Regions from separate parts of the Rhizobium sp. N324 genome, predicted to be linked through region 4. Evidence: predicted binding sites of a transcription regulator. Region 4 holds the regulator's gene; each other region holds the start of a gene.
The links. The regulator LexA, encoded in region 4, represses DNA repair genes until DNA is damaged. The targets are predictions, from matches to a motif close to TGTTCNNNNTGTGTTCNG.

Region 1 (8,019 bases), 360 kb from region 4:
AAGGCGAGATCGGCGCGCGACACCTTCATCACCTCGGTCGCCTTGGCGAGCTGCTCCAGCTCGCCGGCTTCAAGACCAATATGCAGCGTGCCGTGAATGACGGCGATCGTTGCCGGCACCGCACCCTGTTCGCGAATGATCGTCTCGACGCTGCGGGCCATCTCGATGTTGCCGGGATAGGGCATGCCATGGGTGATGATGGTCGATTCCAGCGCCACCAGCGGCGCGCCGCGCTGCTTGGCGCTGGCGACCTCTTTCGAATAGGCGATCGGCAGAAGGGGTGAAATGGGCTTGGTCATGATCTGGTCCTGTCGTCGATGAGCATGATGCCGAAACGTGTCAGCGGTTTTCGCACCTCATGCTCGACTATTTAATATAGCGGCTTCAATGCAGAATTCTGACCTCGGGAACAAGGGCAAGCGCCGCATTCAAGAGATCCGGTGTCAGATTTTCGTCGACGGCATGCCGCGACTGTACGGTCAGCGTGGCGGCCGCTGTGCCGTGGCGAACGGCCTCCTCGAGCGGCAGGCCTGATATCAAGGCGGCGAGCGTGCCGGCCGCAAGCGAATCGCCGGCACCGGTGACATCGGCGACAGTAACGGCGACCGGCGGCTGCAGCGTCACGGCGCGGCCGTCGCAAAGTGCGACGAGCTCGCGGCGGCCGCGGGTGACGACCGCGTTTCGGATGCCGATCCCGTACAGAAGCGGCGGCCAGCCGGCAGCGTCTTCCGGCTGTTGCCCGGCAAGGGCGGAAGCCTCGGCCTCATTCAGGAACAGATAGTCGATATCCCCAAGGCAGGGTTTCAGCCTGACGACCTTGGCAGGCGAGATGGCGATTGCCGCGACCGGTTTTGCCAGGGAATGCGCCTTGGCAACGATCGCTGCGATCGTCTCCTCCGGCAGGTTGGCGTCGAAAAGAATGAGATCATGGGCGGCGAAGGCTTCGCGCACCCAGCGGATGGAGAGACGCCGCGGCACGAAGAATCGGTAGAGATCCATGTCGGCAAGGGCGACCACCAGATTGCCGTCCTTCTCGATGATCGCCGTATAGCTCGGGGTCTTGCGGTCGAGGAACACGAAAGGCCGGTCGTCGATGCCGGCGAAATCGGCGGCTTCGCCGACCATCTCGCCGATGGGATCGCCGCCGCGAGGCGAAATCATCGTCACCTGAAAACCGAGCCTTGCCAGATTGCGCGCCGCATTGAAACCGCCGCCGCCCGGCTCCTCGAACCACGTGCCGGGATTGCTGGCGCCCGGCGCCGTTTCGCCGGATATCCGGCCGCGCCTATCGATATGGGCGCCGCCGAGAACAAGAATCTTTTTCTTCATTTCAACCGCCTTCCGATGCCCGAGGCGCGAATCGAGGCGGTGCTAGCGGCCGCGGCAAAGCGGGTGCATATGGCCTAAGCCGTTGCTTTGCATTGATAAAACAAATATAGAACACAGGCTGTTTTACCTTTTTTTTCAATCGTTTGATCGCCTATTGCGGGAATAGAACAAATGGGGTACAAACTCGACATTGCTTGGGCGGCTTCAATAACCTAAAGGTGGATCGGATGTCTCAGAATTCATTGCGGCTGGTAGAGGACAAATCGGTGGACAAAAGCAAAGCGCTTGAAGCGGCACTCTCACAGATAGAGCGGTCGTTCGGCAAGGGCTCGATCATGAAACTCGGCTCCAACGAGAATGTTGTCGAGATCGAGACGATCTCGACCGGCTCGCTTGGCCTCGATATCGCACTTGGTGTCGGTGGTCTGCCGAGGGGCCGTATCATCGAAATTTACGGGCCGGAAAGCTCGGGTAAGACGACGCTTGCACTGCAGACCATTGCCGAAGCGCAGAAGAAGGGCGGCATTTGCGCCTTCGTCGATGCCGAACATGCGCTCGATCCCGTCTATGCCCGCAAGCTTGGCGTCGATCTGCAGAACCTGCTGATCTCGCAGCCCGATACCGGCGAGCAGGCGCTCGAAATCACCGATACGCTGGTGCGCTCGGGCGCGGTCGACGTTCTCGTCGTCGACTCGGTCGCCGCACTGACGCCGCGCGCCGAAATCGAAGGCGAGATGGGCGACAGCCTTCCCGGCTTGCAGGCGCGCCTGATGAGCCAGGCGTTGCGCAAGCTGACCGCTTCGATCTCCAAGTCGAACACCATGGTGATCTTCATCAACCAGATCCGCATGAAGATCGGCGTCATGTTCGGTTCGCCCGAGACGACGACCGGCGGCAATGCGCTGAAGTTCTACGCCTCCGTGCGCCTCGACATCCGCCGCATCGGCGCGGTCAAGGAGCGCGAAGAGGTGATCGGCAACCAGACCCGCGTCAAGGTCGTCAAGAACAAGATGGCGCCGCCCTTCAAGCAGGTCGAATTCGACATCATGTATGGCGAGGGCGTATCGAAGACCGGCGAACTGGTCGATCTCGGCGTCAAGGCCGGCATCGTCGAGAAATCCGGTGCCTGGTTCTCCTATAACAGTCAGCGTCTCGGCCAAGGCCGCGAGAACGCCAAGACCTTCCTGCGCGACAATCCGGATCTTGCCCGCGAGATTGAACTGTCGCTGCGCCAGAATGCCGGCCTGATCGCCGACCGCTTCCTGCAGAACGGCGGACCGGACCCCGATGACGGTGACGCTGCCGCGGAAATGTGATTTTCGCGCTTGAGCGCATCGGACAAATCCAACCGGCCGCATTCCTGATGAGAATGCGGCCGGTTTTGTTTGCCTGCTGGACAGTGGCGGAGGCGAACGTTAAAAGCCGATGGATTTAGATTTACCTGCCTCCGGCAGCATTGAAGGGCATAGCATGAGCGGTGTGAACGATATCCGGTCGACATTCCTCGACTATTTCAAGAAGAACGGTCATGAGATCGTCTCGTCGAGCCCGCTCGTGCCGCGCAACGACCCGACGCTGATGTTTACCAATGCCGGCATGGTGCAGTTCAAGAATGTCTTCACCGGTCTGGAGAAACGCCCTTATTCCACGGCGACGACCTCGCAGAAATGCGTGCGCGCCGGCGGCAAGCACAACGACCTCGACAATGTCGGCTATACCGCCCGCCACCTGACCTTCTTCGAAATGCTCGGCAACTTTTCGTTTGGCGACTATTTCAAGGAGAATGCGATCGAGCTTGCCTGGAAGCTCGTCACCGAAGGTTTCGATCTGCCGAAACATCGCCTGCTGGTCACCGTCTATTCCGAAGACGAGGAAGCCGCGACGCTGTGGAAGAAGATCGCCGGCTTGTCCGACGACAAGATCATCCGCATCCCGACCTCCGACAATTTCTGGCAGATGGGCGATACCGGCCCCTGCGGCCCCTGCTCTGAAATCTTCATCGACCAGGGCGAGAACGTCTGGGGCGGCCCTCCGGGTTCGCCTGAAGAGGATGGCGACCGGTTCCTTGAATTCTGGAACCTCGTCTTCATGCAGTTCGAGCAGATCGAACCCGGCGTGCGCAACCCGCTGCCGCGTCCGTCGATCGATACCGGCATGGGTCTGGAGCGCATGGCCTGCATCCTGCAGGGCGTCCAGAGCGTCTTCGACACGGACCTGTTCCGCACGCTGATCGGCACTATCGAGGAGACGATGGGCGCCAAGGCGGAGGGCAGCGCCAGCCACCGGGTCATCGCTGACCATCTGCGCTCCTCGGCCTTCCTGATCGCCGATGGCGTGCTGCCGTCGAATGAAGGCCGCGGCTATGTGCTGCGCCGTATCATGCGTCGCGCCATGCGGCACGCCCAGCTTCTCGGCGCCAAGGAGCCGCTGATGTACAAGCTGCTGCCGACGCTGGTGCAGGAGATGGGTCGGGCCTATCCGGAACTCGTACGCGCCGAAGCGCTGATCTCGGAGACGCTGAAACTCGAGGAAGGCCGCTTCCGCAAGACGCTGGAGCGTGGCCTGTCGCTGCTGTCGGATGCGACCACGGATCTCGGCAAGGGCGATATGCTGGACGGCGAGACCGCCTTCAAGCTTTACGACACCTACGGCTTCCCGCTCGATCTGACGCAGGACGCGCTGCGTGCCCGCGAGATCGGCGTCGACATCTCCGGCTTCACCGATGCCATGCAGCGCCAGAAGGCCGAAGCCCGCTCGCATTGGGCCGGTTCCGGCGAGAAGGCAACCGAAACCATCTGGTTCGAGCTCAGGGAAAAGAACGGCGCAACCGAATTCCTGGGTTACGACACCGAAACCGCCGAAGGCGTGGTGCAGGCGATCGTCAAAGACGGGGCTGCTGCTGACGAAGCCAGGGCCGGCGACAAGGTGCAGATCGTCGTGAACCAGACGCCGTTCTATGGCGAATCCGGCGGTCAGATGGGCGATACCGGCGTCATCTCGTCCGACCACGGCAGAATAGAGATCTCGGACACGCAGAAGAAGGGCGAAGGTCTCTTCGTGCACTCCGGCGTCGTTGTCGAAGGCGCATTCAAGAGCGGCGATGCGGTCGTTCTGACCGTCGATCACGCTCGCCGTTCGCGCCTGCGCGCCAACCACTCGGCAACACATCTGCTGCATGAGGCGCTGCGCGAGGTGCTCGGCACTCACGTTGCCCAGAAGGGTTCGCTGGTCGCGCCCGAGCGCCTGCGTTTCGACGTGTCGCATCCGAAGCCGATGTCGGCCGAGGAGCTGAAGATCGTCGAGGATATGGCCAACGAGATCGTGCTGCAGAATTCTCATGTCACGACCCGGCTGATGAGCGTCGACGACGCCATCGAAGAAGGCGCCATGGCACTCTTCGGCGAGAAGTACGGCGATGAAGTGCGTGTCGTCTCGATGGGCACCGGCCTTCATGGCGCAAAGAGCAACAAGCCTTATTCGGTCGAGCTCTGCGGTGGCACGCATGTGTCGGCCACCGGTCAGATCGGCCTGATCCGTGTTCTCGGCGAAAGTGCCGTCGGCGCCGGCGTTCGCCGCATCGAAGCGGTGACCGGTGAATCGGCGCGCGAATATCTCGCCGAGCAGGATGATCGCGTGAAGACGCTCGCTGCCTCGCTGAAGGTTCAGCCTTCGGAGGTTCTGTCGCGCGTCGAGGCGCTGATGGATGAGCGCCGCAAGCTGGAGAAGGAGCTGGCCGACGCCAAGCGTAAGCTCGCCATGGGTGGCGGGCAGGGCGGCGCGGTCGATGCCGTGCGCGAAGTCGCCGGCGTCAAGTTCCTCGGCAAATCGATATCGGGCGTGGATCCCAAGGATCTGAAGGGACTTGCCGATGACGGCAAGACCAGCATCGGCTCCGGCGTCGTCACCCTGATCGGCGTGTCCGACGACGGCAAGGCAAGCGCCGTCGTCGCGGTGACGCCGGATCTCGTCGAGCGCTACAGCGCCGTCGATCTCGTCCGCATCGCCTCTGCCGCCCTCGGCGGCAAGGGCGGCGGCGGCCGTCCCGACATGGCCCAGGCCGGCGGTCCGGACGGATCGAAGGCAGACGAGGCAATCGAGGCGGTGGCCGTAGCACTCGCCGGCTGAATACCGTCTGAGGGACATTTCGACATGTTGAGAGCGGCTGCGAGATCGGGGATTTCGCAGCCGGTCTTGTTTCGGGCGCTGGCCGTGGCGGTCAGTTCCGCGTCTGCAGGGCGAGACGGCAGGCAAGTCCGGTGAAGACCGTCGCCAACATATACTGTGGCAGCTTCGGGAAACGGCGGAGCGAAGCGAGCCGTGAGCGGATCGTGCTTCCGAGGATGATGACGGCACCGTTGACGATGAGGCCGATGCCGTTGAGCAGGGTCGCAAAGATAAGCATCTGCAGCATGATGGGACCGCTCTGCACATTCACGAATTGCGGAAAGAGAGCCACGACGAAGAGCGCCATTTTAGGATTGAGCAGATTGGTGGTGAAACCGGCAAAGAAGATGCGTTTGGCCGACAGTCGCTGGAGCGTCGATGGCGGCGCGAAGGCGGCGCCCTCAGAACGGATCGTCTTGTAAGCGAGGTAAAGCAGATAGCAGCAGCCGGCCCAGCGCACAGCTTCATAAGCGGCTGGCACCGCCATGACGAGTTGCGAAAGTCCGAACGCCGCGGCGAGGGCGTGGCAATAGGTGCCAAGCGCAATGCCGCCATAGGTGCAAAATCCGGCCGCACGCCCCTGGCTGATGCTGCGAGAGGCGATCAGCAGCATGTCGGGACCGGGCGTGGCTGTAAGCACCAGCGCCGCGGCGGCAAAGAGCATCAATGTTGGAAAATCCGGCATCAAGCAGTCCTCTTGGTTCGAGCCGGAATTCCGGTCTACGCAAGATTCGCCGAAGGTTCAAGTCAGCAGGATTTGTCAAATCGGGATATGGTTCTCTGCAGCCGATCGATTTGCACGAGGTTTGACATGAATGGCGATATGGCATGGGCACTCTATGAAACCCGCCTGAGACGGGTTTCGGCTTATATTCACGACCACCTCGACGAGGAGTTGGATATGGGACGCCTAGCCGAAATTGCCTGTATGTCGAGCTATCACTGGCACAGGATCTATCGGGCGATTTACGGCGAGACGCTGGCGGCCACCGTCAAGCGGCTCCGGCTGCATCGCGCGGCGGGCGAGATTGTCCGCACGGAGCTTGCCGTCCGTGAGATTGCGAAGCGATCAGGCTATCCCAATCTCCAATCCTTCAACCGCATCTTCAAGTCGGTCTATGGCATGCCACCGGCACGCTACCGGAAAGAGGGAAGCCACACAGCCTTCCAACCCTCAGCTAACGGAAAGACCAAAGCCATGTTCGACGTTACCATACGTGAGATCGCACCGACGGAACTGATCGGTGTCGCTCATACCGGCTCCTATATGGAGATCGGCAAAGCCTTCGAAACATTGTTCGGCACGCTTTACGCGCGCGGTCTCGCCAAGCCCGACATGCGGATGATCGGCGTTTATCTCGACGATCCTGATATCGTGCCGGCCGAAAAGCTGCGCTCGATCGCTTGCGTCACCGGCGTTTCCACGGGGCCGGCCGAAGCGCCGATCGAGCGGCGCACGATCGACGGCGGCGACTACGCCGTGCTGCGCCACAAAGGCCCCTATGCCGACATGTATAAGGCTTATCAGTGGCTTTATGCGGATTGGCTGCCGAAATCCGGGCGGCAACTGAAGGACAGCGTCATGTTCGAGGAATATCTCAATAACCCGCGCGACGTGCCGCCGACCGAGCTGATGACGGATATCCACATGCCGCTTGCCTGAGGGCTGAGATCCCGGCGCGGCCAAGTAAGGGCCGCGCCGGTGACGATCAGGCGGCCTGCATCGTCTTGCCGGCCTCATCATCCAGCGCATTGGCGCGCTTGTAGGCCTCACGTTCGCTGATGCGGCCGAAGTAATCGACGAAGGCTTGGCGTTTTTCGATGCTGCCGAAGCCGAGGCCCCAGCCTATATGCGAGCCGACATAGACGTCGGCGGCGGTGAAGCGCTCGCCGGCAACATAGGTCGAGCCGGAGACGGCTAGTTCGAGCGTGTTCATGACGTCGCCGAAACCGCCGCAACCGGCCATGCGCAGGCGCTCCGCGGGAATTTCGAAGCCGAGTGCCTTCATCGTCACCGCCGATTCCAACGGGCCGGCGGCAAAGAACATCCAGCGGTAATAGGCGGCGCGCTCTTCCGGTTCGGGGGCCAGCCCCTTTTCCGGGAAGGTCTCGGCGAGGTAGGCGCAGATCGCCGCGCATTCGGTGACCACGGTGTCGCCATGGCGGATCGCCGGCACCTTGCCCATCGGGTTGAGCCGCAGATATTCCGGCGCCTTCATGCCGTCGCCGAAGGTCAGGAGTTCGGTGCGATAGGGCTGACCGATTTCCTCCAACATCCAGCGCGCGATGCGGCCGCGTGACATCGGGTTCGTGTAGAATACCAATTCTTCGGTCATGACATCCTCCTCCTCTTGCGTCGCCAGGAATCAATAGCGCGGCGAGGTCTTTCTGCAACCCCCGATCTTCAGAGTGCCTTGCGGTACTGGATGAAGCCTGAGCGCTCGGCGATCCGGTCATAGAGCCGCCGCGCCGTTGCATTCGTTTCATGCGTCATCCAATAAAGCCTGCCTGCGCCGTTTTGACGGG
Region 2 (8,019 bases), 1.1 Mb from region 4:
CGTCCTGTCTTCCGCCGCCTGCATCATCGCCGAAGGCGAAGTGCTGCAGCTTTCCGTCGCCAAGAACATGGAGACGACCGAGGACGATTATCTCTCCGTCATCCGCGCCAAGACGGCGGCACTGTTTGCCGCCGCCGCGGAAGTCGGGCCGATCGTCGCCGAAGCCGGCAAATCCGGCCGCAACGCGCTGAAATCCTACGGCATGAATCTGGGGCTCGCCTTCCAGCTGGTCGACGACGCGCTCGACTACGGCGGCAAGGCCGCCGATCTCGGCAAGAATGTCGGCGACGATTTCCGCGAAGGCAAGATCACCCTGCCCGTCATCCTCGCCTATCGCCGCGGTACCGAGGACGAGCGCGCCTTCTGGCGCGATGCGATCGAAGCCGGCAACAGCACCGACGCCAACCTCGAAAAAGCGCTGGGGCTGATCACCAAATACGGCACGCTTGCCGACACGATCGGCCGGGCGATCCATTACGGCACGATCGCAAGGGACGCGCTTGCGCCTCTTCCCGATACGGTATGGAAATCCTCCCTGATGGAAGTGATCGACTTCTGTATCGAGCGCGTCAATTGATCAAACGTCCTTGATCGCAGTCTGAATTTCTTGCGGCGGCGCTTCAAAAAAGCCATCCTGTTGTGAATCAGTGAGCACAACTGATTTTTGCGACCGGCACCATTGTCGGGACGCTGTCGAAGAAAGGTTTCCTAATGCGGCAGAGATTTGCCATCCGTCTTCTTACGAGCGCAGCGCTTGCCGCTGTCCTTTCGCTCAGCGGTGTCGGCGGCGTGAATGCCGAGGATGCGGCCAAGCCGGGCGATGCGGAGAAGACCGATAGCTTCAATGCCGATAGCGTTACCACCTTCTCCGGCGCCTTCCTTGCGGCGCGCACCGCCGATGTCGATCACGACTATGAAACGGCGATCGAACTCTATGAGAAGGCGCTGCAGATCGAGCCCGGCAATCCCGAGATCCGCCAGCGGCTGATGATCTCGCTGCTGCTCAACGGCGACATCAAGGAAGGTGTCAAATATGCCAACGACCTGAAGGGCGATCCTTCCGTCGAGCGCATCACCACGATCGTGCGCGGAATGGATGCCATGCGCCGCGACGACTACAAGAGCGCCGAGGCCATCCTGAAATATAAGGGGCCGAACGATCTCGACCGGATGATGAACGACCTGCTGCTCGCCTGGGCCCGGGTCGGCGCCGGCCGCGGCAAGGAGGCGCTTGCCATGGTCGAGAAGATGAAGGGGCCGGACTGGGTCCGCATCTTCCAGAATTACAATGCCGGCGCCATCGCCATCGCCACCGGCGACGTGAAATCCGCCCGAAAGCATCTGAACGATGCCGTGCTCGACAAGGAAGGCGGGGCGACGGCGCCCGACACCTTCATGCGCGCGGTGATGGCGCTTGCCCGCCTCGAAGCGGCACAAGGCAACAAGCAGAAGGCGCTCGACGCCGTTTCCGTCGGCGACAATCTGCTGCCGAACTATGCGCCGCTGAACGCGCTGCGCGACAGTATCGAAAAGGATGAGAAACAGGAGCAGCAGGTCAAGACGGCCGAAGAAGGCGCTGCCGGCGTGCTGTTTTCGGTCGGCGGCGCGCTGAACCGCGACGGCGCCGAGGACATCGTTTCGCTTTACCTGCAGACCGCCAATGCGCTCGACCCGAACAGCGCCGATACGCTGGTGCTGCTCGGCGGCATCGCCGAGAAGCAGAACCAGATGGACCGCGCCATCGCGCTCTACAAGAAGGTGCCGGAGAATTCGCCGATGCGGCGCATCTCCGAGCTGCAGCTCGGCCTCGCCCTTGCCCAGGGCGGCAAGGTGGACGAGGCACGCAAACACCTGCAGGCGCTGATCGCCTCCGACCCGAAGGATATCCGCAGCTACCTCGCCTATGGCAGCGTGCTCTCCGACGCCAAGGACTACGAGGCGATGGCTGCCAATTACGACAAGGCGGTCGAAGCGATCGGTCCCATTGCCGGCCGTGCCAACTGGAGCGTCTTCTTCCAACGGGGCATTGCCTATGAGCGGCTGAAGAAGTGGGACCAGGCGGAGCCGAATTTCCGCAAGGCGCTGGAACTCAATCCCGACCAGCCGCAGGTGCTGAACTATCTCGGCTATTCCTGGATCGACATGAACCGCAACCTCGACGAAGGCCTCGCCATGATCAAGAAGGCCGTCGACCTTCGCCCCGACGATGGCTACATCATCGATTCGCTCGGCTGGGCCTATTTCCGCCTCAACCGTTTCGACGACGCCGTCGACGAGCTGGAGCGGGCGGCCCAGATCAAGGCCGGCGACGCGACGATCAACGACCATCTCGGCGACGCCTATTGGCGCGTCGGCCGCAAGCTCGAGGCCGTCTATCAGTGGAACCGGGCGCTCGCCTCCGAGCCCGAAGCCGCCGAGATCCCGAAGATCAAGGACAAGGTCGCCAACGGCTTGCCCGCCGTCAGCGATGATGCCAAGGCGGCCGACAAGAAGCAGCCGGACCCCGCCCCCGTCACCCCGCCGCCGGTCGACAAGAAATCCTGACCGGGGGACGCTTGCCTGAAGAGGGCCTGGCCGAGGGTGAATTAAAGAAATAGAGCATGATGTCATCCGAAAACCGCTCACACTTTTCGGCATCATGCTTCGGCGTCATGGAAGCGGCGCGCGCGAAGATCAACCTCGCTTTGCATGTGACGGGCCAGCGGGCAGATGGCTATCATCTGCTCGATATGCTGGTGACCTTCGCCGATTGCGGCGACCGGCTGGGTTTCCTGCCGTCACAGGCCGACGCCTTCACCCTGTCGGGCCGTTTCGGCGAGATGCTTGCCGGCGATGGCGGCACCAATCTGGTGCTGCGGGCACGCGATCTCCTGCGCGAGGCGGTCGGCGCCCTCGCCTTCCCCGTCCATATCCACCTGGAAAAGAACCTGCCTGTTGCCGCCGGCATCGGCGGCGGCTCGGCCGATGCGGCCGCGGCGCTGCGCGGGCTGATGCGGCTCTGGGGCATGAGCCTGCCACCGGAGGCGCTCGCCGGCATCGCGCTGAAGCTCGGCGCCGATGTGCCGATGTGTCTTGAGAGCCGGCCGCTGATTGCCCGCGGCATCGGCGAAGAGATCGCAGCCGTGCCTGATCTGCCGGCCTTTGCCATGGTACTCGCCAATCCGTTGAAAGGGGTGTCGACACCGGAGGTTTTCCGCCGGCTGGCGGCAAAGAACAATCCGGCTCTGAGCCTCGCTCCGGCTCTTGCCGGGAGTGCCGACTGGCTTGACGTGATAGCTGCTGCCCGCAACGACCTGGAGCCGCCGGCGCGCGAGCTGATGCCGGAGATTGCGGTCATCTCGGCGATGCTGCGGGCGCGCGGCGCTTTGCTCACCCGCATGTCCGGCTCCGGCGCCACCTGTTTCGGCATATTTGCGAGCATGGCGGAAGCGCAAGATGCGGCGGCAGCTCTTCACGACGAGCGACCCGACTGGTATTTCCAGGCGACGGAAACCGTTTCGGGAGGCAAGTGATGGCAGGACTGGACGAAAAGCGGCCCTTCATCGCCGTCGGCATTGCGATCCTCACCGTCTCGGATACGCGCACGCCGGAGACGGACAAGTCAGGCGACACACTGGCGGAGCGGATCGTGGAAGCAGGCCACCGGCTGATCGACCGCGCGATCGAGCCGGACGACCGCGAAAAAATCGCCTCACGGGTGAAGGCCTGGACCGAGCGGGATGAGATCGACGTCGTCATCACCACGGGCGGCACCGGCTTTACCGGCCGCGATGTGACGCCGGAGGCGCTGGAGCCTTTGTTCGAAAAGCGCATGGACGGCTTTTCCGCCGTCTTCCACCGTATTTCCTATGAGAAGATCGGCACGGCGACGATCCAGTCTCGCGCCACGGCCGGCGTCGCCAACGCCACCTTCATCTTTGCGCTGCCGGGCTCGCCCGGCGCCTGCCGGGATGCCTGGGACGGCATTCTGAAAGGGCAGCTCGACTACCGCAGCGTTCCCTGCAATTTCGTCGAGATCATGCCGCGCCTGGACGAGCACCTGAAGCGCGGCGCGACAAAATAGGCGGCCTAACCCGGCCCGCTAGGTGGCAAGGCCCGGCAGAGCCGGCATCGTTTCCCAGCTGTCACCCGACAGCAGGATGCAGCTGATGCCGTGGACATCCGTGACGACGAGTGTCCAGGTTCCGCTTTCGGCGGCATAGACCTCGAGAACGGCGTTCTGGTTGACCAGTCCGACCGCTGTCAGCTTTTCAGCGAAGTTCTTGTCGAGGAAATTGACGACATCGGATCGGCCTGCGCAACTGAGCATCGTCTGCGATGCTGCCGAATGCGGATGCGCGATCACCAATGTCGGCAATATGACGGCGACGAGGCCGTAAACCATATTGCGTACCATGACGCACCTCCTTTCGCCGGGAACCCGGCAGAAGAGGAGATTGTCGCCGACCTATTCTGCCGTCCACCGGCATTCCATGGCCATCCGTTGCGAAGCGCGGCGCTTCGACGGCGCCATGGGCGAATTATAGCGCGAAATCCTATTGGGCGCCATCTTTGTGCGATGGAGACCGGCGACTCACATCTTCGAGAAAACCCCTCCCCAACCCCTCCCCACAAGGGGGAGGGACTAAGCTGTGGTGTCCGGCAGCGATCAAAAGGCGAGGTCTGCTGGGCTGCTGCCGTTCGACAGACGGTTACGGGAAGCGGTGCGGCAGGTTAGCCCCTCCCCTTGTGGGGAGGGGTTTTTGGGCGGTGGAAACCGGCCAGCCGTGGGATGACCGAGATCTTACCGCGCCGCGCGCGCCACCCAGGACGGAATCAGTTCGCTGGCGAGCTTGCGCGGCTTCTGGCCCTTGGCGAATTCGGCAAGGGCCATGCCGCTTTGGGCGGCGGCGAGCGCCTGGTTCTTCGGCATCAGCAAACCGAGTTCCAGCGGCGGCGTCGCCCGGCCGACGCGCTGGAAAAACGGGCGCCGATAGCCGCGCGAGGCGGTGAAGCGCGCCGGCAGCTTGTTGAGCGCCATATATTCGGCGATCTCGTCGATCCAGCCGGCCTGGGGCCGGGCGCCCGGCTCGATGAAGAGCAGCCATTCGCCGCGGGCGGAGCGGAGGATGTCCTTGATATCCCATTGTAAAAGAAACCGGCAGCCGGCGGCGTCGGCGACCCGCGAGGTGCCGTCGCGCGATCCATGATCGAGCACGATCACATCGCTGACGAGCCCCTCCACGGCACCTGCCACCAATACCGATAGAGTCTGGGCCAGCTCAGATTCCTGATCCCGGCATTCGAGAACAACCGTCAACATTGGTCATTCATAATGCGCCGCACAAATTTTTGCCAGCGGCGTTTTCCGTATTTTGTTCTTGCATTGTTCTTGTTTTGCGGATAGGAATTTAATCATCAAAACGGGCGGAAGCGATGGCTTTTGCCGCGGGAGAATCCGATGAGAGAGCAGTCCCTGGCAGGGCAGGCCGCATTCGCGCCTGCCAATACGGCAGATATTGCCGATGCGATGATCGTGTCCTCCGGTCTGAGAATCGAGGTCGACCGGCGCCGCGGGCGTGGGGCGGGATTGAATCCGTCGGGACGCTTCGAGGCGCTGCAGCGCGAGACCTTCGACGACGGCTGGCAGACGCTGGAAGAGCTTCCGCCGTTCAAGACGGACGTGCAGATCGAGAAGCCGCGCACGGCCATCACCCGCAACGAATCGCCCGACATTGGCTTCGACCGCTCGATCAATCCCTATCGTGGCTGCGAGCATGGCTGCATCTATTGTTTCGCCCGGCCGACGCATGCCTATATGGGTCTTTCGGCGGGGCTCGATTTCGAGACGAAGCTGTTTGCCAAGCCGGATGCGGCAAAACTGCTGGAGCGCGAACTTGCCAAGCCGGGTTACAAGGTGCGAGCGATCGCGATCGGCACCAATACCGACCCCTATCAGCCGGTCGAGAAGGAATGGCGCATCATGCGCGGCATTCTCGAGGTGTTGAACAAGGCGAATCATCCGGTCTCGATCGTCACCAAGTCGGCGATGATCCTGCGCGATCTCGACATTCTGCAGGAGATGGCGGCGAAGAACCTGGTGCGTGTCGGTATCTCCGTGACCACGCTCGACCGCAAGCTTGCCCGGACGATGGAACCGCGCGCCGCGACGCCGCCGCGGCGGCTGGAGACCATTCACACGCTGTCGGAAGCGGGCATCCAGACGGCTGTGATGGCTGCGCCGCTGATCCCGGCGCTGAACGATCATGAGCTGGAGCGCATCCTCGAATCGGCCAAGGCGGCCGGCGCCGCCGAGGCGAGCTATGTCATCCTGAGACTGCCGCTCGAGGTCAGCCCGCTCTTCCGCGACTGGCTGCTGCAGCATTATCCCGATCGCTACCGGCATGTGATGTCGCTGGTGCGCTCGATGCGCGGCGGCAAGGATTACGATGCCGAATTCGGCAAGCGCATGAAGGGCGCCGGTCCCTATGCCTGGCAGATCGCCCGGCGCTTTGAAATGGCCGCCAGGCGTTTCGGCCTTACGCGGCGCGGCATGCCGCTGCGCGACGATCTGTTCGTGCCGCCTGATGGCAGCGGCGTGCAGCTGTCGCTGCTCTAGGCTTTGTTCTTTAAGCAATTCTTGGCAAAAGCGCTTCGCGCTTTGCCTGGGAAAAACCGCGCCGCAGTTTTCCTGGAATTGTTTTTTTGACTTTTTGCGCAATTCCGGATGGAAATCGTGCCGCGCTTTTCCAGGAATTGCTTGAAGCTTGCGCATCGGCTGCTCAGAAAAACCGCCCTGTTTTCGAGCCCCGAGCGCAATTCCCGCGGATGGCACCGACCGCCACCATCCGCCGGACCCGGTCCCCGAGCGCCGCCCTGATCGGGGACTTGCGGGCAATCGGGTTGGCGTGCGAGGTTCAGCCGCATGAGACCTCGCACGCCACCCGATTCTCCCCAGCTTTTCCAAGCGGCTCCCCTGGTGCCGGACTTCCGGCTGGAGCTCAAGGCCCGCAAGGCCGGCCACTGGCCGGTTGCCGGCGCCGACGAGGCAGGCCGGGGGCCGCTGGCCGGGCCTGTTGTCGCGGCCGCCGTCATCCTCGATCCAAAGCGCATCCCGGAGGGTCTGAACGATTCCAAGCAGCTTTCGGCGCAGCGGCGCGAGGAACTGTTCGCGCAGATCCTGGCGACCGCCACGGTTTCGATCGCCTCCTCCAGCTCGACGCGCATCGACGAGACGGATATCCGCAAAGCGAGTCTCGACGCCATGCGTCGCGCCATCTGCAGCCTCGCCATACCGGCAAGCTACGTGCTGACCGACGGGCTCGACGTGCCGCCCGGCCTCGATTGCCCCGGGCAGGCTGTCGTCAAGGGCGATGCCCGCTCGGTCTCGATCGCCGCCGCCTCGATCGTCGCCAAGGTCACACGCGACCGGATGATGGCGCGCGCGCATCACGTCTTTCCGGATTACGGCTTTGCCGCCCATGTCGGCTACGGCACGGCGCAGCACCGCGCCGGCATCGAGAAGCTCGGCCCCTGCTCCCTGCACCGGATGAGCTTTCGGCCGCTGCGCAAGGTCGAGGGCGGTCCTGAGATGGACGAACTGATTTCGGAATAGGTCTGGGGTTCAGACTGCCGAGAGCTGCTTAAGTCCCCTCCCCAACCCCTCCCCACAAGGGGGAGGGGCTAGAGCCAGCCGCATGATCTGCGTTCAGGATTGAATGCAGCCGGGGCCGTAGGTTAACCCCCTCCCCCTTGTGGGGAGGGGTTGGGGAGGGGGCTTGCCAAGCTAACCTCAACCGGACAGGCTCGGATTTCATAAAAAGATCTGTCAACAAGAAAAGGCCGGGACATGCCCGGCCTTTTCCTATTCCATTCGATACCGCTCAGTTGAGCCGCGTCTTGACCTGGCCGACGGCATTGCCGAAGAGCTCGGACTGGACCTTGGCATCAGCCTGCTTGACGAGCACCGTTTCAGCGGCAGCGATTGCGAGATCGACGGCGGCGGAACGGACCGCCTTCATCGCCTCGGCCTCTGCCTGC
Region 3 (8,019 bases), 140 kb from region 4:
GCGGTCACCGCGCATCGGCTCGATGGCCGCAACGCCGCGCATGATGACCGAACCGCGGCCAGTCTCATAAGCCGAGCGAATGCCGGCACGGCCGAGGATCTTCGCACCCGTCGGGAAGTCCGGGCCGGGAATGATCTGCATCAGTTCCGGCAGCTCGATCGCCGGATCGTCGATCAGCGCAATGCAGCCGTCGATGACTTCGGAGAGATTGTGCGGCGGGATATTGGTCGCCATGCCGACGGCGATGCCGCCGGCGCCGTTGACCAGCAGGTTCGGGAACTTGGCGGGAACCACGACCGGCTCGGAAAGCGTGCCGTCGTAGTTGTCGCGGAAATCGACGGTTTCCTTGTCGAGATCGTCGAGCAGCGAATGGGCAGCCTTTTCGAGGCGGCATTCGGTGTAACGTTCCGCAGCCGGCGGATCACCGTCGACCGAGCCGAAATTGCCCTGGCCGTCGATCAGCGGCAGACGCAGCGACCAGGGCTGGGCCATGCGGGCCAGCGCATCATAGATCGCCGAATTGCCGTGCGGATGGTATTTACCCATCACGTCACCGGTGACGCGGGCGCATTTGACGTATTTCTTGTTCCAGTCGATGCCGAGCTCGGACATGCCGTAGAGGATGCGCCGGTGCACGGGCTTCAGGCCGTCGCGCACGTCGGGAAGCGCGCGGCTGACGATGACGCTCATCGCGTAATCGAGATACGACCGCTGCATTTCCTCCATGATGGAGATGGGCTCGATGCCTGGCGGGAGCTTCCCGCCGCCGGGGGGTGTTTGCTCAGTCAAAACAGATCACGATCTCTTCTAGAATCACTTGAAGATTTATAGCGGAAAGCCCGTTCCCGCGCCAATTTCACGCGGCGTTTTGAACAGGCTTTTGCGGCTTAAAGAGGGTAAAATATGCAAGTTGCGTGGCCGAACCGGACAAATCCGCCGCGGGCCGCCGCGGGATATTTGCCAAATCGGAATAGCCGCTTCACAATCATAAAACCACACATAATAACCACGCGGCTATATGGGGTTCCCGAGAGACGATGGCAAGCGCCGACCTATTGATCAACGCCTTCACGACGCTGCTCGTCACCATCGATCCGCCGGGGCTCGCGCCGATCTTCCTGGGGCTGACGACGGGCATGAGCCGCGCCCAGCGGACGCAGGTGGCGCTGCGCGGCTCGACCATCGCCTTCATCATCCTCGCCGTCTTCGCGCTGTTCGGGGCCGGCGTGCTCGGCGTGCTCGGCATTTCGATCGGCGCCTTCCGCATCGCCGGCGGCCTGCTGCTCTTCTGGATCGCCTTCGAGATGGTGTTCGAACGGCGCCAGGAGCGCAAGGAGAAGGCGAGCGAGGCTGCCGTCACCAAGGATCATATCGAGAATATCGCCGTCTTTCCCCTCGCCTTGCCGCTGATCGCCGGTCCCGGTGCGATCTCGGCGACGATCCTGCTTGCCGGCACGCTGCCGACCTCCATGGAAAAAGCCCAGCTGATCGCCGTCATCGCCGCCAATCTGCTGCTGACCTTCCTGATGCTGCTGATTGCCGAAAGGCTCGACCGTTTCCTCGGCGTCACCGGCCGGGCGATTCTGACACGGCTGCTCGGCGTCATCCTCGCCGCCCTAGCGGTGCAATTCGTCGTCGACGGCGCGAAAGCGGCGCTCAATCTCATCAGCGCGACGCCGCACTGAAAAGTGCGGCATCTGCCGCGCGATAAGAAATGCGCGGGATCAAAGAAAAAGAGCATGACGCCATCAAAGGCATCATGCTCTCGGATATTCATCATACAGGAAAAACGGTCGATCAGAACGGGATGTCGTCGTCGAGGTCGCGCGAGAAGTTGCCGCCGCCACCGCCGCGGCTTGGCGATGATGACGGAGCCGGGGCGCCGTAGTCATCGCCATAATCATTGTTGCTGCTGCCTCGGCCGCCGCCGGAGCTTGCACCGCCGCCTTCACCGCGGCCGTCGAGCATGGTCAGGGTCGAACCGAAGCCCTGCAGCACCACTTCCGTCGAGTAGCGGTCTTGGCCCTGCTGGTCCTGCCATTTGCGGGTCTGCAACTGTCCTTCGATATAGAGCTTGGCGCCCTTCTTCACATATTGCTCGACAACCTTGCAGAGGCCCTCGTTGAAGACGACGACCGTGTGCCATTCGGTCTTTTCACGGCGCTCGCCGGAATTGCGGTCGCGCCAGGTCTCCGAGGTCGCGATACGGAGATTGGCGATCGGCCGGCCATCCTGCGTGCGGCGGATTTCCGGGTCTGCACCGACGTTTCCAATCAGAATTACCTTGTTTACGCTACCAGCCATGCTTCTCACCCTGCCTGCCGCCCTGCCCGGCGGCGTTAATCGATCAGCGCACCTTAAACCATCGCGGACCGCCGATGCGCGTAAACGGTCGTTCATCCACATGTTTATCCCATCAGAAAGCCGCATGCATTCATCAGGAATTTTGTTCTTTATTTGTTCTAGTTTATCCGTATGATCCTGTCAACAGAATCGAAAACCTTGACCCTAGTTGACATTCAGCCTCGACTCGCCGGTCGGCATCACTAAATAAGGGCTGTTATCCCAAAGGACCAAAGCTGAGACGATGAGCGAACTGAAGACGATCTCCATCCGCGGCGCGCGCGAGCATAATCTCAAGGGCATCGATCTCGATCTGCCGCGCAACAAGCTGATCGTCATGACCGGGCTTTCGGGCTCCGGCAAGTCCTCGCTTGCCTTCGACACGATCTATGCCGAGGGCCAGCGCCGTTATGTCGAGAGCCTGTCGGCCTATGCCCGGCAATTCCTTGAAATGATGCAGAAGCCCGACGTCGACCAGATCGAGGGGCTGTCGCCGGCGATCTCGATCGAACAGAAGACCACCTCGCGCAACCCGCGCTCGACGGTCGGCACCGTCACCGAGATCTACGACTATATGCGCCTGCTCTTTGCCCGCGTCGGCGTTCCCTATTCGCCGGCGACCGGCTTGCCGATCGAGAGCCAGACCGTCAGCCAGATGGTCGACCGCATCCTCGAGTTCGGCGAGGGCACCCGTCTTTATATTCTCGCGCCGCTCGTGCGCGGGCGCAAGGGCGAGTACAAGAAGGAACTGGCGGAGCTGATGAAGAAGGGCTTCCAGCGCGTCAAGGTCGATGGCCAGTTCTACGAGATCGCCGAGGCGCCGGTGCTCGACAAGAAATACAAGCACGATATCGACGTGGTGGTCGACCGCATCGTCGTGCGCTCGGATGTCTCGGCCCGCCTGGCCGACAGTCTGGAAACCTGCCTGAAGCTCGCCGACGGGCTGGCTGTCGCCGAATTCGCCGACAAGCCGCTGCCGCCGGAGGAGACTTCGGCCGGCGGCTCGGCCAACAAGTCGCTGAACGAGACGCATGAGCGCGTGCTGTTTTCGGAGAAATTCGCCTGCCCGGTCTCCGGCTTCACCATTCCCGAGATCGAGCCCCGGCTGTTCTCCTTCAACAATCCCTTCGGCGCCTGCCCGACCTGCGACGGCCTCGGCGCCCAGCAGAAAATCGATCCGGATCTGATCGTGCCCGAGCCGGAACGGACGCTGCGCGACGGCGCGATCGCCCCCTGGGCCAAGTCGACCTCGCCCTATTACAACCAGACGCTTGAGGCGCTCGGCAAACATTACGGCTTCAAGCTCGGGACGCGCTGGAACGATCTTTCCGACGAGGCCAAGGATGTCATCCTCAACGGCACCGACGACAAGATCGAATTCCATTATGCCGACGGCGCCCGCTCCTATACGACGCAGAAGAATTTCGAAGGCATCATCACCAATCTCGAGCGGCGCTGGAAGGAGACCGATTCCGCCTGGGCGCGCGAGGACATCGAGCGCTTCATGTCGGCGGCCCCCTGCCCGTCCTGCAACGGCTTCCGCCTGAAGGCGGAGGCCTTAGCGGTGAAGATAAACACGCTGCATATCGGCGAAGTCACCGGCATGTCGATCCGCATCGCCCGCGACTGGTTCGAGACGCTGCCGGCCAGCTTCAATGCCAAGCAGAACGAGATCGCCGTGCGCATCCTCAAGGAAATCCGCGACCGGCTGCGTTTCCTCAACGATGTCGGCCTGGAATATCTCAGCCTGTCGCGCAACTCCGGCACGCTGTCTGGCGGCGAAAGCCAGCGTATCCGGCTGGCCTCCCAGATCGGCTCGGGGCTGACGGGCGTGCTCTACGTGCTCGACGAGCCGTCGATCGGCCTGCATCAGCGCGACAATGCCCGACTGCTCGACACGCTGAAGCACCTGCGCGACATCGGCAACACCGTCATCGTCGTCGAACATGACGAGGATGCGATCATGACGGCCGACGACGTGGTCGACATCGGCCCAGCCGCCGGCATTCACGGCGGCCAGGTCATCGCCCATGGCACGCCGCAGGATATTATGGACAATCCGCAGTCGCTGACCGGAAAATATCTGTCGGGCGAACTCGGCGTTCCCGTTCCCCACGAGCGCCGCAAGCAGAAGAAGGGCCGCGAGATCAAGGTGGTCGGGGCGCGCGGCAACAATCTGAAGAACGTCACGGCGGCAATCCCGCTCGGCGTGTTCACCGCGGTGACCGGCGTTTCCGGCGGCGGCAAATCCACCTTCCTGATCGAGACGCTGTATAAATCAGCGGCAAGGCGGGTGATGGGCGCGCGCGAAAACCCGGCCGATCACGACCGCATCGACGGCTTCGAGCATATCGACAAGGTGATCGATATCGACCAGTCGCCGATCGGCCGCACGCCGCGCTCGAACCCGGCGACCTATACCGGCGCCTTCACGCCGATCCGCGACTGGTTCGCCGGCCTGCCGGAAGCCAAGGCGCGCGGCTACCAGCCGGGCCGCTTCTCCTTCAACGTCAAGGGCGGACGCTGCGAAGCCTGCCAGGGCGACGGCGTCATCAAGATCGAGATGCACTTCCTGCCGGATGTCTACGTCACCTGCGACGTCTGCCACGGCAAACGCTATAACAGAGAGACGCTCGACGTCACCTTCAAGCAGAAGTCGATCGCCGACGTGCTCGATTTGACCGTGGAGGAAGGCGTCGATTTCTTCGCGGCAGTACCCGCCGTGCGCGACAAACTGCAGGCGCTGAAAGATGTCGGCCTCGGTTATATCAAGGTCGGCCAGCAGGCCAACACGCTTTCCGGCGGCGAGGCGCAGCGCGTCAAGCTCGCCAAGGAACTGTCGAAGCGCTCGACGGGACGTACGCTCTACATTCTCGACGAACCGACGACCGGCCTGCATTTCCACGACGTCGCCAAGCTGCTCGAGATGCTGCACGAACTGGTCAACCAGGGCAATTCGGTTGTGGTGATCGAGCACAATCTCGAAGTCATCAAGACGGCCGACTGGGTGCTCGATTTCGGCCCGGAGGGCGGCGATGGCGGCGGCGAGATCGTGGCTTTCGGCACGCCCGAGGCGATCGTCAAGGAGAAGCGCTCCTACACCGGACAGTTCCTCAAGGAATTGCTGGAACGGCGGCCGGCCAAGAGGGCGGCTGCGGCGGAATGACGATGAGGCCAGCCTCGCCCGAGGATCTGGAAACGGTCACGACTGAATGGCTGCCAACTGGGAGGACGACATGACGAAATCCGGCACTATCCGCACCGGCATCGGCGGCTGGACCTTCGAGCCCTGGCGCGGGCATTTCTTTCCCGATGACCTGAAGCAAAAGGACGAGCTGAATTATGCCAGCCGCCAGCTGAAGGTCATCGAGGTCAACGGCACCTATTATAGCACCCAGAAACCGGCGGTCTTCGCCAAATGGGCAGCCGACGTGCCCGAGGGTTTCATCTTTTCGCTGAAGGCCACGCGGTTCGTCACCAACCGGCGGGTCCTTGCCGAAGCTGGTGAATCGATGGAGCGGTTCCTGTCATCTGGAATCAGCGAACTCGGCGATCATCTCGGGCCGCTGCTCTGGCAGTTCGCGCCGACGAAGAAGTTCGATCCGGACGATTTCGAGGCCTTCCTGAAGCTGCTGCCGGAAAAGCAGGACGGGCTGGCGCTTCGCCACGTGGTCGAGGTGCGCCACGATTCCTTCAAGGTGCCGGAGTTCGTGGCGTTGCTGGCGAAATACGGCGTGGCGCCTGTTTGCGCCGAACATTTCGAATATCCGATGATCGCCGACGTGACGGCCGATTTCGTCTATGCCAGGCTGCAGAAGGGATCGGACGACATAACGACCTGCTATCCCGACAAGGACTTGAAGGCCTGGGCGGACCGGCTCGACACCTGGGCCGAAGGCAAGGTTCCCGACGATCTGCCGTTGATCGACGGGGAACGCAAGGTCAAGGCCGAGCCGCGCGACGTCTTCGCCTTCATGATCCATGAGGGCAAGGTGAACGCGCCGCATGGGGCGATCGCCCTGCAGAATTTGCTCCAGTCATAAGTCGAGCTAAAGCGGCAGTACCGCTAGCGCAAGCTCTTCCGCCGTCAGGCCCTTGCCGGCGCGTTGCCCTGCCTCTCCGTGCAGCCAGACGCCGGCAGCCGCGGCCTCGAAGGCCGGCAGGCCTTGGGCGAGCAATCCGCCGATGATGCCTGCGAGCACGTCGCCGGAACCGGCAGTGGCAAGCCAGGCGGGAGCGTTGGTGTTGATCAACGCGCGGCCGTCCGGCGCGGCGATGACGGTATCGGCGCCTTTATAGACGATCACGGCGTTGGCGCGGCGGGCTGCGGCCAGGGCCTTGTCCACCTTCCCAAGCGCATCGTCGCCGCTAATATCGGGAAAGAGCCGCGAAAATTCGCCCTCGTGCGGCGTCAGCACCAGCCGCGGCTTACCTTGGAAAAGATCGAAAAGCTGTTGCGGATCGTCCTTGAACGAGGAGATGCCGTCGGCATCGAGCACGAGATGGCGCTCGGCAAGGGCCGCGACGAAAGCGCGCGCCTTGACGCCGATGCCGAAACCGGGACCGAGAACGAAGGTCTGCAGCCGCTTGTCGGCGAGCCAGTCTTCAAAGTCGGCCGCGTCGTCGATTGCATGCAGCATGACGGCGGTGAGATGGGCGGCATTGGCAGCCATCGCCGCGCGCGGCGCTGCGATCGTCACCAGGCCGGCGCCCGCCTTCAGGCCTGAGGTCGCCGACATGCGCGCGGCCCCCGTCTTGTCGGCCTCGCCGGAGAAGACGACCAGATGGCCGCGCTTATATTTGTGGGTTTCCAACCGTTCGGCTGGCAGCACGGCTTTCCAGGCGTCCGGCCTGTTCTCGGCGATGACGCCGTTCGCCTCGGCCCGGATGATGCGGGCGGGAATACCGATGTCGAAGACCTCCAACTCTCCGCACAGCTCCCTGCCCGGCATCAGCAGATGGCCGGGCTTGCGAGTCATGAAGGTGATGGTGTTGCAGGCGCGGAAGGCGGCGCCCAGCACCCGGCCGGTGCGGCCATCCAGGCCGGAGGGCAGATCGATGGCAAGCACGGGAAGACCGGCCTCGGCGACCCGCTCGATCACCCTGCGGACATCGGCCGGCACCTCGCGGCCGAGCCCCGCGCCGAACAGGCCGTCAATGACGACGTCGCCGCTTTCGGGACTATAGAGGTGCAGCGGCTCGCCCAGCAGCGCGCATCCGGCTTTCGCGCGGGCCGCATCGCCCTTCAGTCTGGCGGGATCGCCAAGATGGAAGAGCGCCACCAGAGCCCCACTCTCCTGCAGATGCCGTGCAGCGACATAGGCGTCGCCGCCATTGTTGCCAGGCCCGCAGAGCACGACGAAGCGCAACGCTTCGGGATGAAGGCGCAGGGCGACGGCCGCGGCCGCGGCACCTGCTCTTTCCATCAAGGCGAAGGAATCGATGCCGGAGGCGGCAGCGGCAGCGTCGACCGCAGCCATCTCGGCAGGTGTCAAAAGAAGGTCGGACAGCTGGTGACTCATTGGCCTATTCAATCAAAAAACGCCTAAAAAACAACCGCCTGAAACATCAAAGAAAAGAACCTATTTTGTGCATTTGCCTATATTTTCATCTTGTCGAGACATAGTTGCGCGACTCCTTAAACTAAGGTTTTTTTCGATTTTCGATAGGATTTTG
Region 4 (8,019 bases):
AGCGAGCCATCACTCAGCAGCGCGACCTGATTTTCCAGATGTTCGCGCTTCGCCTTCAAGATCGCAAGCTCTTTTTCACGCGCGACGCGCTGGTGCTCGAACGTCTCCGTTGCGCGCAGGCCGTAATCGCCGTGAATGCAATGATAACCGAAATAGGAGAGGAAGGCGACCGTCATGGCCGGAATGACGAAGCGGCCGAATTTTCTCTTCTTATGATGCTTTGTCCACATACACGCATGCTCTTGAACGCATTACCAATTCGTTCAGCATAACGCCCAGAGATTAACCGTTCGTTGACCGTAAAAACGGCCAACAAAAAACCCGCGCCGGGAGGGGCGCGGGTCTTGTCGAAAGCAGATTCGATCAGCCGCGGATGATCGAGCGGCCGGCATACTGGGCCTGGGGGCCGAGGCCTTCCTCGATGCGGATCAGCTGGTTGTACTTGGCGAGCCGGTCGGAACGCGACAGCGAGCCGGTCTTGATCTGGCCGCAGTTGGTGGCGACCGCGAGATCGGCGATGGTCGAATCTTCGGTTTCGCCGGAGCGGTGCGACATGACAGCGGTGTAGGCAGCCTTATGCGCCGTGTTGACTGCGTCGAGCGTTTCCGTCAGCGAACCGATCTGGTTGACCTTGACGAGGATCGAGTTGGCGACGCCCATGCGGATGCCGTCGCGAAGACGGGCGGAGTTGGTGACGAAGAGATCGTCGCCGACGAGCTGGGTCTTCTTGCCGGTGAGGTCGGTCAGCGTCTTCCAGCCATCCCAGTCATCTTCGGCCATGCCGTCTTCGATCGAGATGATCGGGTACTTGGCGGCAAGTTCGGCCAGATATTCGGCCATGGCGCCCGATTCGAGCGTGCGGCCTTCACCTTCGAGGACGTATTTGCCGTCCTTGAAGAATTCCGTCGAGGCGCAATCGAGGCCGAGGTAAATGTCCTCACCCGGCCTGTAGCCGGCTTTTTCGACCGACTTGACGATGAAGTCGAGGGCTTCCGAAGCGCTCTTCAGGCCCGGTGCGAAACCGCCTTCGTCGCCGACATTGGTGTTGTGGCCCTGAGCGGCCAGTTCCTTGCGGAGCGTGTGGAAGACTTCCGACCCCATGCGCACGGCTTCGGCGATCGTATCGGCGCCGACCGGCAGGATCATGAATTCCTGGAAATCGATCGGATTGTCGGCATGAGCGCCGCCGTTGATGATGTTCATCATCGGCACCGGCAAGAGGCTCGCGGAAGCGCCGCCGACATAACGGTAGAGCGGCAGGCCCGAGGCCTGGGCGGCAGCCTTGGCGACGGCCAACGACACGCCGAGGATAGCGTTGGCACCGAGGCGCGACTTGTTCGGCGTGCCGTCGAGCTCGATCATGATGTTGTCGATCTGGATCTGGTTTTCGGCATCGATGCCGCCGATCGCGTCGAAGATCTCGGTATTGGCGGCATCGACCGCCTTCTGCACGCCCTTGCCGAGGTAGCGCTTGCCGCCGTCGCGCAGCTCGACTGCCTCATGGGCGCCGGTCGAAGCGCCCGAGGGAACGGCCGCGCGGCCCATGCTGCCGTCTTCGAGATAGACGTCGACTTCGACGGTGGGGTTGCCACGGCTATCGAGAATCTCGCGGGCGATGATATCGGTGATTGCAGTCATGGGTTCTTCCTGCTCGGTGGGTGATCAATCGTTCGAAGCCTGTCATAATCGAAGGCGTGCAAATTACAATGGCGCATTGCGGCACCTTCGACCTGCATGTCCGATCGTCGCTATAACACGAACATGTCAGGCTTTTGACTGTCAGCCCTTGGCGACAGCATCGAAGGCCAGCAGCTTTTCCAGAAGCTGCGGCATGTCCTTGAGGTAGACCATGTTCGGGCCGTCGGACGGTGCGTTGTCGGGGTCCTGGTGGGTTTCAACGAAGACGCCGGCAATGCCGGTCGCGACCGCCGCGCGCGCCAGCGTTTCCACGAATTCCCGCTGACCGCCGGAGGATTCCCCCTGCCCGCCCGGCTGCGCCACCGAATGGGTCGCATCGAAAATGACCGGCGCACCCATCGACGCCATGATCGGCAGCGAGCGCATGTCGGAAACCAGCGTGTTGTAGCCGAAGGAGGCGCCGCGTTCGCAGAGCAGCACGTTCGGATTGCCGCTGGCGTTGAGCTTCTTCAGCACGTTCTTCATGTCCCAGGGGGCAAGAAACTGGCCCTTCTTGACATTGACGGCACGGCCGGTCTCGGCGGCGGCGATCAGAAGGTCGGTCTGGCGGCAGAGGAAGGCCGGGATCTGCAGGACATCGACCACCTTTGCCACTTCGGCGCATTGCTCGGCGGTGTGAACGTCGGTCAGGACGGGAAAGCCGAACTCCTTCTTGAGATCGGCGAAGACCTGCATGCCCTTTTCAAGGCCGATGCCGCGCTCTGCCGACAGCGAGGTGCGGTTCGCCTTGTCGAAGGAACTCTTGTAAACGAGACCGATGCCGAGCTTTGCACAGAGCTCCTTCAGCGTGCCGGCAACCATGAAGGCATGGTCGCGGCTCTCCATCTGGCAGGGGCCGGCAATCAGCGACAGGCGGCCGGTATTGGAAAAGGTGACCTGGCCTGCGCCCGCGCCGATCCTGACTTCCGAATTCGTATCAGTGCTCATCATCTTTCCTCGAAGGCGAAAAGCGTGCCCTGCCCGGGCGCCGGCTTCACCAGAATACGATTGTTCTTGCGCGTGTAGGTCACTCCGTTAGCAGCCAAATGCGCTTCTGTCACGGCAAGATCGGCGACGGTGAAGCGGATGGCCCGGCCGCGCAGGCCGCGGTCGGCGGATGAGACGGCAAACTCGAAATAGGCCTCCAGCCCTTCCGGCGTCATCAGGCTGATTTTCGCATTCGGCGCCGCGATATTGACGCCGAAACCGGTTTTCTCGACGGCCGACTGCGCCATGACAAGGCTGACGAAACCGGCGAAGGCGGAGGCATCAGGCGCGCACAGCGCGATCTCGGCGATGCCGGTCACGCCATTGGCATGTGTCTCCAGCGCGCCGCGGTCGGCCGGCAATGGATTGATGCGTTGGCAGGTGAAGAGAAAGAAATCGGGTGCCCGCAGATCCGCGGCAAAGGCCAGTTTGAAGCTGCCGATGCCTTTGGAACCGTCCGGCATTTTCATCAGCCGGCTGAACTCCAGCATCTCGCCGGCGCTCAATCCGCCTGAAATGAAGCTTTGATGATCGAGGCCGGCATCCTCGGTGCCGAAAACCACGGCCGAAAGCCCCTCATCGCCGCAACGGAAGCGGAAGGCCCGGTTGCGGGCGGTGAAGACATTGCCTTGCCGCGCCGAGGACTCGCTCTCCTCGACGCTCGCGATACCGAGCGGCTCCAGATAGGTCTTGTCGGCGAAGAAGACGCAGGCATTTTCCGTTCCGAAGGGATGACGGGCATCGGCCGCAACGGTGAAGCCGAGCTTGCCGAGTCTTTCGCGCGCCAGATCGATATTGACGACCGGCAGCACGACATGATCCAGTGGGTGCGGCTTGGCGGAATTCGTGTTCATGATATCCCCTCCTGCAATTGCGAAGAGATGTGCGACGGCGCCTTCCTCAATGCAAGACATGGCGCCGATCCGGCGAATGAAAATAAAAATCTCAACGAGTTGGCGCCAAGTTTTACGGAAATTTAGCTACTTGCGGAACACATATGGAACATATAGTGTCTGTTCTGGATTTGTTTCAATCAGGGGTCACACGCCGATGCTCACGCGCAAACAACAGGAGCTTCTCCTTTTCATTCATGAGCGCATGAAGGAATCCGGCGTTCCACCGTCCTTCGACGAGATGAAGGACGCCCTGGATCTGGCCTCGAAATCCGGCATTCATCGCCTGATCACGGCGCTTGAGGAACGCGGCTTCATTCGCCGCCTACCGAACCGCGCCCGGGCGCTCGAGGTCATCAAGCTTCCGGAGGCCTATAGCCCCAGCATTCAGCCCCGGCGTGGTTTTTCGCCGAGCGTCATCGAGGGCAGCCTCGGCAAGCCCCAGCCGGTCGCCGCCCCCGCACCCGCAAAACCCGTCGCCGACAACGGCAACTCGGTCTCGGTGCCGGTCATGGGCCGAATCGCCGCCGGCGTTCCGATTTCGGCGATCCAGAACAACACCCACGACATCGTCGTTCCCGCCGACATGCTCGGCTCGGGTGAGCATTATGCGCTGGAGGTCAAAGGCGATTCGATGATCGACGCCGGCATCTTCGACGGCGACACGGTGATCATCCGCAACGGCAGCACGGCAAGTCCCGGCGACATCGTCGTCGCCCTCGTCGATGACGAGGAAGCGACGCTGAAGCGCTTCCGCCGCAAGGGCGCCTCGATCGCGCTTGAAGCCGCCAACCCGGCTTATGAGACCCGGATCTTCGGGCCAGACCGCGTCAAGGTGCAGGGCAAGCTCGTCGGTCTCATTCGCCGCTATCACTGACGCTGGACGGGCCGGTTTCGGCGAAACTATTGCTGCGCCAGTCATAGGCGCGATGGCGTATCCACGGCCGCGACAGGCTCTCGAATGCGGTTGCGACCTCCAGGCCGGCGTCCGCGAAGCGCAGCTCGACGGAACCGGTCCTGCGTAGCGTCTCACCGGTAAAGAGCGTCGCGCCCGAGCGGCAGCTATTGAAACGCAGGCGGACAGACGTGACGACGATATCGGAGGCATCGCAGGCCGGACCGAGATAGGCGGCATTGTCGATGACGGTGACGACGCGCCCATTGCCAAGCCTTGATGTGCACCAGGCCTTTTTGACACAGGAAAAGCGGTTTGTTTCACCGCCCGCCGCCGCCCGCATCGCCGTCCTCGCTTCGATCTGCTGATCGTGGGAAAGCCTGACGCGGCGGTCTTCTCCCTCCGGCGGGATAGCAGGGCCTTCCAACATCTTCGGTGGATGATGTGTCGGCAGGACCAGTGCTCTCTGCCACTGGTCGAAAATGAAATCCGGCGGGTTTTCGCGGTTGGAAGCCATTGCCGCCACTGCAACGAGCGCGACCAGACTGCCATCCTCCGAAATCACCAGATCCGGCGGCCGGGGGACCGGCAGAACCAGCAGGAAGAGCGTCGAGACGGCGAGGGTCGATGTGCCGGCATGGCGCAGCCGGGTGCGCAGCAGTGTCAGCAGCAGGAAGCCGGCCACGGCGACGGCGAAATACCAGGCGGGCAAACGGCCGACGCCGATATCGCCGCCCCAGCCGGACACCGTCTTGGCGACAGCGATCACCAGATCGAGGCCGAAGCCGACGACCTCCCAGAGCGGAGCGTCCAGGCCGAACGGCATGAGCAACATTGCCAGCAGCCCGGCCGGCATGACGATGAACGAGATGATCGGCATCGTCGCGAGGTTTGCCGGCAGGCCGTAGGCCGTCAACCGATGAAAATGCTCGATCGAAAACAGCGCCGTGGAAAAACCGCCGATCAGCGAGGTCAGCAGGACGCCACCGAAGAAACCGGCGACCGCAACGACCGGCCGGAAGATCGGCAGCTTGAGCAACGCGTTTTCGCGGACGCGCCGGTCCTTCCACAACTGATAGCCCGATACCAATGCCAATGTCGCGGCAAAGGACATCTGGAAGCTCGGGCCCAGCACTTCGGAGGGTGAAATGGCGATGATGACAAGCGCCGAGAGAACGACATTGCGCAGGCTGATCGACGGCCGATCGAAGAAGACGGCGATCAGCATGATGGCCATCATGATGAAGGCGCGTTCGGCCGAGACCCCGAATCCGGAGATCAGGTAATAGGCGGTGACGGCGGTGAGCGCGCCTGCGGCGGCGATCTTCTTCGTCGGATAGGCCTGGGCGACGCCCGGAAAGAGGCTGAGCAGCATCCGGAAGCCGACGAAGAAGATGCCGGCCGACAGCGCCATGTTGAGACCCGAGATCGCGACGATGTGGGCAAGGCCAGACTGGCGCAACGCCTCCGTCGTCGCATTCGAGATGGCGCGCCGCTCGTCGGTCACCAGGGCGGCGGCAAAGGCGCCGGTATCACCAGGCAGGATCGACCTGATGCGGTCGCCGATGCTGCTACGCAACCGGTAAAGCCATTCGAGCATAGCTTCCGACGGCGACCTTGCACCCTGCGGGCTCGCCGCCAAATCCTTCTCAGGGGCGCCGTAGAAGAAGCCGTTGGCGCCGATGCCGTCGAAATAGGCGCCGAAGGAGAAGTCATTGAGTTCGGGAAGTGCGGGGCCCGAGGGCGGCGTTAGCCGCGCCCTGCCGGTGATAATGTCGCCGATCTCGAAAGGCGTGTCGGCGCCGCGGACAATCGCGGTTACGCGCCCCGGCGGCCGCTTCAACTCCGGCTCGTCTGTGGCCCTGACGGCGAGAATGTAGCGCCAACGCCCACGGCCGTCGCCTTCGCGCCGTTCGACACGGCCGGTCAGCGTCGTCGTCACGGATGAATCGAGGATCACGGTCGATGCCCGCCAGCTCTCGAACTGTGCGCAGAGCATGCCGCAGACCACAAGTGCAAGCGCCAACAACGTCGTTCGCAACACGGCCCGGCTACGGTCGGTGATGAGAACCGCAATGGTCAGCACCGACAGCGACAGCAGTAATGTCAAAAGCGGAAAATCGGATGCGGCCAGAAACCAGAAGGATGCGCCGGCGCCGAGGAAGACCGGCGAAAACAGCAGCAGGCGGCCGTGATCCGCCTCCTCGCCCAGCATGGACCTGCAAGCGCGCAAGGATTGGCGGGCTGCGGCCGGCAGCCGGTGGCGCCAGGGCGTCGCCGACTGCGTCCTTGCCGATGGCGTCGCCACCACAGGCAGAGAAACGCCGGAGGATCCGGCGCCAGCTTCCGGCCGCAATTCGACTGTCGTCAATTCCTGCATGCGCCGCCCAAGTCACCCGCGAAGGCGCCCAGAATGCAACCTCCCAACAAATCGGGCAAGGATAATCGATTGAAATATGAGGGAAAATCGCGAGCGCCAAAAGGCCAGTCGAATCATTGGCTTCCGATATGCACGCTGCTCATCGCTGCAGTGCCTAAAAGGTGATACTGCAATGCACAAAATGCCGTCACGGTAACTTGGCATTAGCGTCGCGATCATATAGCTATCGGTGAGGACGCTTAACCCCTATGGCGCTTTTATGGCGCCACCGCCATTCCGGAGGATCAGCATGACGGATCAAAGCGCTACAATAAAAATCGGTGACAAATCTGTCGACCTAGCCGTCAAGAGCGGCACGATCGGCCCGAGCGTCATCGATATCGGTGCTCTCTATAAGAACACTGCCTCCTTCACTTACGATCCGGGTTTTACCTCGACCGCATCCTGTGAATCCAAGATCACCTACATCGACGGCGACGAAGGTGTGCTGCTGCACCGCGGCTATCCGATCGAGCAGCTGGCCGAGCATGGCGACTTCCTCGAAGTCTGCTACCTGCTCCTCTACGGCGAACTGCCGACCACCGCGCAGAAGAAGGATTTCGATTACCGCGTCACGCACCACACCATGGTGCACGAGCAGATGAGCCGCTTCTTCACGGGCTTCCGCCGCGATGCGCATCCGATGGCCGTCATGTGCGGCTGTGTCGGCGCGCTATCGGCTTTCTATCACGACTCCACGGATATCACCGATCCGCATCAGCGTATGGTCGCCAGCCTGCGCATGATCGCCAAGATGCCGACGCTTGCCGCGATGGCCTATAAGTACCATATCGGCCAGCCCTTCGTTTATCCGAAGAACGACCTCGATTACGCATCGAACTTCCTGCGCATGTGCTTTGCCGTGCCTTGCGAGGAATATGTGGTCAATCCGGTGCTTGCCCGCGCCATGGACCGCATCTTCATCCTGCATGCCGATCACGAGCAGAACGCCTCGACCTCGACCGTCCGCCTCGCGGGTTCGTCGGGCGCCAACCCGTTCGCCTGCATCGCGGCCGGCATCGCCTGCCTCTGGGGCCCCGCCCATGGCGGCGCCAACGAAGCAGCGCTCAACATGCTGAATGAGATCGGCTCGGTCGACCACATTCCGGAATATATTGCCCGCGCCAAGGACAAGAACGATCCGTTCC

Region 1: recA (recombinase RecA) is a predicted target of LexA. The motif match lies at 1,426-1,443, and genes of this name have one in related genera.
Region 2: AMK05_RS04750 (PA0069 family radical SAM protein) is a predicted target of LexA. The motif match lies at 5,356-5,373, and genes of this name have one in related genera.
Region 3: uvrA (excinuclease ABC subunit UvrA) is a predicted target of LexA. The motif match lies at 2,448-2,465, and genes of this name have one in related genera.

What each region holds. Positions count from the first base shown of each region.
Region 1 covers NZ_CP013630.1:2,471,660-2,479,678, reverse strand. Annotated here, with positions in the region: gene AMK05_RS11990 (pseudouridine-5'-phosphate glycosidase) at 1-299, opposite strand, end outside; gene AMK05_RS11985 (carbohydrate kinase family protein) at 385-1,329, opposite strand; gene recA (recombinase RecA) at 1,557-2,645, shown strand; gene alaS (alanine--tRNA ligase) at 2,800-5,454, shown strand; gene AMK05_RS11970 (LysE family translocator) at 5,546-6,178, opposite strand; gene AMK05_RS11965 (AraC family transcriptional regulator) at 6,305-7,156, shown strand; gene AMK05_RS11960 (glutathione S-transferase family protein) at 7,203-7,829, opposite strand; gene AMK05_RS11955 (GNAT family N-acetyltransferase) at 7,898-8,019, opposite strand, start outside.
Region 2 covers NZ_CP013630.1:995,710-1,003,728, reverse strand. Annotated here, with positions in the region: gene AMK05_RS04780 (polyprenyl synthetase family protein) at 1-577, shown strand, start outside; gene AMK05_RS04775 (tetratricopeptide repeat protein) at 712-2,544, shown strand; gene AMK05_RS04770 (4-(cytidine 5'-diphospho)-2-C-methyl-D-erythritol kinase) at 2,601-3,512, shown strand; gene moaB (molybdenum cofactor biosynthesis protein B) at 3,512-4,063, shown strand; gene AMK05_RS04760 (hypothetical protein) at 4,082-4,396, opposite strand; gene AMK05_RS04755 (hypothetical protein) at 4,784-5,302, opposite strand; gene AMK05_RS04750 (PA0069 family radical SAM protein) at 5,441-6,598, shown strand; gene AMK05_RS04745 (ribonuclease HII) at 6,905-7,594, shown strand; gene AMK05_RS04740 (F0F1 ATP synthase subunit B) at 7,863-8,019, opposite strand, start outside.
Region 3 covers NZ_CP013630.1:2,251,489-2,259,507, reverse strand. Annotated here, with positions in the region: gene gyrA (DNA gyrase subunit A) at 1-789, opposite strand, end outside; gene AMK05_RS10900 (MarC family protein) at 1,038-1,685, shown strand; gene AMK05_RS10895 (single-stranded DNA-binding protein) at 1,798-2,304, opposite strand; gene uvrA (excinuclease ABC subunit UvrA) at 2,588-5,509, shown strand; gene AMK05_RS10885 (DUF72 domain-containing protein) at 5,580-6,386, shown strand; gene AMK05_RS10880 (bifunctional ADP-dependent NAD(P)H-hydrate dehydratase/NAD(P)H-hydrate epimerase) at 6,393-7,865, opposite strand.
Region 4 covers NZ_CP013630.1:2,113,390-2,121,408, reverse strand. Annotated here, with positions in the region: gene AMK05_RS10270 (FtsB family cell division protein) at 1-230, opposite strand, end outside; gene eno (phosphopyruvate hydratase) at 364-1,638, opposite strand; gene kdsA (3-deoxy-8-phosphooctulonate synthase) at 1,780-2,625, opposite strand; gene AMK05_RS10255 (VOC family protein) at 2,625-3,518, opposite strand; gene lexA (transcriptional repressor LexA) at 3,715-4,434, shown strand; gene AMK05_RS10245 (ComEC/Rec2 family competence protein) at 4,415-6,832, opposite strand; gene gltA (citrate synthase) at 7,122-8,019, shown strand, end outside.